DNA from 2 places in the Stenotrophomonas sp. 14P6.2.3 genome. Region 1 is predicted to be linked to the other one. Evidence: riboswitches for the same ligand, from Rfam matches in the RefSeq annotation. Region 1 holds a riboswitch; the other holds the start of a gene.
What was found. Region 1 has a riboswitch for thiamine pyrophosphate ahead of thiC (phosphomethylpyrimidine synthase ThiC). Riboswitches for the same ligand answer to the same signal wherever they lie in the genome.
Positions count from the first base shown of each region.

Region 1 (2,394 bases):
GCACCGGCACCGTAGCCTCCAGACCGAACACGCGCTCCACACCCGCAGCGATCTGGATGGTGCCGAAGCCGAGCGTCGTCGCCACGCCGATCGCCGTGGCAACCACCGCCGCGATGTTGACGACGCGGCCGATCCAACCGCGGTGGTGGCGGCCGATGATCGGCTGCAGCATATCGCTGACCAGTCCGCGTCCATTGCGGTTGAACTGGAACCAGGCCATCGCCAGACCGATCAGCGCGTAGATCGCCCACGGATGCAGGCCCCAATGGAAGAACGCATAGCGCATCGACGCACGCGCAGCATCCATGCTCTGTGGTGCCAGGCCTTCCGGTGGCTTGGTGAAGTGCGAGATCGGTTCGGCAGCTCCCCAGAACACCAGGCCAATGCCCATGCCGGCAGCGAACAGCATCGACATCCAGCTGGCGCGCGAAAACTCGGGCTCGGCGTCTTCGCCACCGATGCGCAGGTTGCCGAAGCGGCCGAACGCCAGGTACATCAGGAATACCAGTGCCAGGAATACGACCAGCAGGTACAGCCAACCGACGCTGCGGATGACATCGGCCAGCGCCGCCTGCACGACGGTATTGAAGGGGCCCGGCGCGAGGCCGGCCAGCAGCACCAGGGCAAGCACCAGTGCGATGGAAATGCGAAACACCATGAAGGAGCTTCTCCGATCAAGGGATTGAGGGGAGCGAGCAAAAGCTTGCGGGGAGTGGGCCGGCGACAGCGTGCGCACACCGGACAGGAGCCGCGATGGCGGCAGGGAAAGCACCGCTTGCAACGGTGCGGTGCGCGTGCACGTTACTGAATGCGACGTCACGGCTCTGTTAACGCGGGTGCAGTAGATCCACGCCAGGCGTGGGTGTACGGCCAGGAGGCCGAGGGGTTTCTATGTTCTAATGCGCACCAAGAAGCGGGGGTACCGCGGCCTTGTGGCCACGGTTGAGATAGTCCCTTGGAACCTGATCCGGCTCATACCGGCGTAGGGAAGCTTTGCAATGCGGCCGTGCCCCGACCCCGCCCAAGGACTGCCTTGGTGCTGTCCGGGCGCGGGGGCAGTGCGCCGCCGCTTCGTCCCTGACCTTCCTGGACGATGCCCGATGAACGCACAGCTCTCTGCCCTGCAGCAACAGGCCCAGCAACTCTCCGAGTCCGTGACCCGGCCCATACCCGGCTCGCGCAAGATCCACGTGCCCGGCTCGCGGCCGGACCTGCAGGTGCCGATGCGCGAGATCGCGCTGACCCGCACGCCCACCGTGTTCGGTGGCGAAGAGAACGCACCGGTCACCGTCTACGACACCTCCGGCCCGTACACCGATCCGGACGTGCGCATCGATTTGTCTGCCGGTCTGCCGGCACTGCGTCGCGGCTGGGTGGAGGAGCGCAACGACACCGAACAGCTTGATGGCCTCAGCTCTTCGTTCGGCCGCGCGCGTGAGCACGATCCCAAGCTGGACCCGGTGCGTTTCCCCGCGCGCAGCCTGCCGCGTCGCGCGCAGGCCGGTGCCAACGTCACCCAGATGCACTATGCGCGGCGCGGCATCATCACCCCGGAAATGGAATTCGTCGCCATCCGCGAGAACCAGCGGCTGGAGGCGATCCGTGATGCCGCACTGCTGCAGCAGCATCCCGGTGAATCCTTCGGCGCATCGATCCAGCACATCATCACCCCGGAATTCGTGCGCGAGGAAATCGCCCGCGGCCGCGCGGTGCTGCCCAACAACATCAATCACCCGGAAAGCGAGCCGATGATCATCGGCCGCAACTTCCTCACCAAGATCAATGCCAACATCGGCAACAGCGCGGTGTCCTCGGGTATTGCCGAGGAAGTGGAAAAGCTGGTGTGGGCGATCCGCTGGGGCGGTGACACGGTGATGGACCTGTCCACCGGCAAGCACATCCACGAAACGCGCGAGTGGATCATCCGCAATTCGCCGGTGGCGATCGGTACGGTGCCGATCTACCAGGCGCTGGAGAAGGTCGACGGCCGCGCCGAAGCGCTGACCTGGGAGATCTTCCGCGACACCCTGATCGAGCAGGCCGAGCAGGGCGTGGACTACTTCACCATCCATGCCGGTGTGCTGCTGCGCTACGTGCCACTCACCGCCAAGCGGGTCACCGGTATCGTCAGCCGCGGCGGGTCGATCATGGCCAAGTGGTGCCTGGCCCACCACAAGGAAAACTTCCTCTACACGCATTTCGAAGACATCTGCGAAATCATGAAGGCGTACGACGTGACCTTCTCGCTCGGTGATGGCCTGCGTCCGGGTTGCATCGCCGATGCCAACGATGCCGCGCAGTTCGGCGAGCTGGAAACGCTGGGGGAGTTGACGAAGATCGCCTGGAAGCACGACGTGCAGACCATGATCGAAGGCCCCGGCCACGTGCCGATGC
Region 1 is NZ_JBYOLA010000012.1:70,825-73,218, forward strand. It holds gene AC27VL_RS11550 (BCCT family transporter) at 1-658, opposite strand, end outside; TPP riboswitch at 906-1,007, shown strand; gene thiC (phosphomethylpyrimidine synthase ThiC) at 1,101-2,394, shown strand, end outside.

Region 2 (2,394 bases), on a different contig from region 1:
CTGCAGGACGAACCACGGCTGTGGGCGCACAACGACTGGCACGTCTCCAACCTGCTGTGGAACGACGACGGCACGATTGCCACGGTGCTCGATTTCGGCCTGGCCTCACCAACCAGCGCGCTGTTCGACCTGGCCACCGCGATCGAACGCAACGCGGTGGCCTGGCTGCAGCTGGAGCGCGGCACCGACGCGGTACGCATCGATATCGCCCTGGCCCTGCTGGACGGCTACCGGCAGGAACTGCCGCTGTCGCCCAAGCGCGTGCACCTGCTGGCCGACCTGCTGCCGATGGTGCATTTCGACTTCGCTCTGTCCGAAGTGGAGTACTTCGAGGGCGTCACCCGCTCCACCGCGAATGCCGACGTCGCCTGGCAACCGTTCATGCTCGGGCATCCGGCCTGGTTCGCCACGGGCCCCGGCCAGGCCCTGCTGGCGGCCCTGCACGCCGCCGCGTAAGCCGCGAGCCACCCAACACGCTGGGTACTCAGTAGATCGACGCCATGCGTCGATGACGCGCTCGGCCGGGGCCAGATGCCTTTCCGCTGGAAAGAGATCTGACCCCGCCTGAAGGGTGGCGGCTCGCAAATCCGTACCATTTGTAGTGAAATGGTCACCTGAAGCGGGGGTGCCTGGATCTACCAGGCTGAGAGAGTCCCTTGGAACCTGATCCGGTTTGCACCGGCGTAGGGAGCTTTGAGCCGCAGCCACACCCCCGTCATGGGTCGGTGCACCTGCGCGCCGTCGCTTCGTCTCCCTTGTTGTCTGAAGACGAATCGAATGAACCGCTGCCTGCGCCCCACCCTGCTCGCCCTTGCCCTCTGCGCCGCCCTGCCGCTGTACGCCAGCGAGGCAGGCACCGACGCCGTTGATGTTCCGCCGTCCTCGCCCACCGATCTGGCGGCAGTGCGCGTGCAGGCCGGCAAGCCGGCCACCGACACCTCGCGCGTCAACGCCTTCGGTGGCGGCTCCTGGAAGGACACCCCCGCCTCGGTGAACGTGCTGGAGCGCGACTACCTCGACCGTCGCCAGGTCCGTTCGCTGTCCGAGCTGGCCAGCAACGATGCCTCGCTGGGCGATGCCTATGCGCCGGTGGGCTACTACCAGAACATCGCCATCCGTGGCTTCGCGCTGGACGCGGCCACCGGCTACCGCTTCAACGGCATGTCCATCGCCGGCGAACAGCGCCTGGCGCTGGAGAACATCCAGGAAGTGCAGATCCTGAAGGGCGAAGCCGGCCTCGCGGCTGGCGTGATGGCGCCCGGCGGCATCATCAACTACGTGGGCAAGCGCCCGGCGGAAGTACGCACGGTCACCCTGGGCACCGATTCGGAAGGCTCGCGCTATGCCGCCGTGGATGTCGGCCACTGGCTGACCCCGCGCTTCGGCGTCCGCTTCAATGCCGCCTGGGATGCCAACGATTCCTACGTCGAGCATGCCGACGGTCGCCGCAACTTCTACTCGCTGGCCACCGACTGGCTGATCGGCGAACACGGCAAGCTGGAAGTGGATGCCAACTACCAGACCAGCTCGCAGCGCTCGGTGTCCGGCTTCCAGCTGCTGGGCGCGCGCGACCTGCCGCGTGGCGTCGACCGCGAGCGCCTGCTCGGCTACCAGCCGTGGCAGCGGCCGGTGGACATCGCCAGCACCAACATCACCGCCCTGCACACCTACGACTTCAACGACGCCTGGCAGTCGCGGCTGTCGATCGGCCACAGCCGCTCGGTGATCGATGACAACGTCGCTTTCGCCTACGGCTGCTACTACACCGCAGGGTGCGCAGACGGCAGCGTGCCGGGCAACTATTTCGCCCCCAACGGCGACTACGACATCTACGACTACCGCAGCCCGGATGACACCCGCCGCAACCAGCAGGCGCGTGCCGAACTGCGCGGCAGCTTCGACACCGGCAGCGTCGGCCACCAGCTGAGCATCGGCGCCGACTACTTCCGCCGCACCGTCGACAAGCGCCCGAGCGTCAACGAGTACGTCGGCACCAGCAACATCCACGATGCGCAGGTGCCGGTGTTCGAGCCCTCACCGAAGATGCCGGGTGCATCGGCACGGCGCCTGGACAGCCGCCAGACCGCGTTCTTCGCGCTGGACCGGATGAGCTTTGGCGATGACTGGCAGTGGCTGGCCGGCGGCCGCTTCGTGCGCCTGGACGAGCGCGCCTACGACAAGCGCGGCACGCCGCAGCGCCACAGCCGTTTGTCGCGCTTCCTGCCGCAGACCGCGCTGGTGTGGAAGGCCACCGACCAGCTCAACGCCTACGCCAGCTACGTGCGCGGCATTTCGCTGGGCCAGGAAGCACCGTTCTGGACGTCCAACGCCGATACCTTCCTGCCGTCGATGCAGTCGCGGCAGCTGGAAGTGGGTGTGAAGTACGTACCGGTG
Region 2 is NZ_JBYOLA010000015.1:61,984-64,377, reverse strand. It holds gene AC27VL_RS13360 (phosphotransferase enzyme family protein) at 1-456, shown strand, start outside; TPP riboswitch at 612-707, shown strand; gene AC27VL_RS13355 (TonB-dependent siderophore receptor) at 778-2,394, shown strand, end outside.
Region 2: it holds a riboswitch for thiamine pyrophosphate, as region 1 does, so the genes downstream of both, AC27VL_RS13355 (TonB-dependent siderophore receptor) here and thiC (phosphomethylpyrimidine synthase ThiC) in region 1, are expected to answer to the same signal.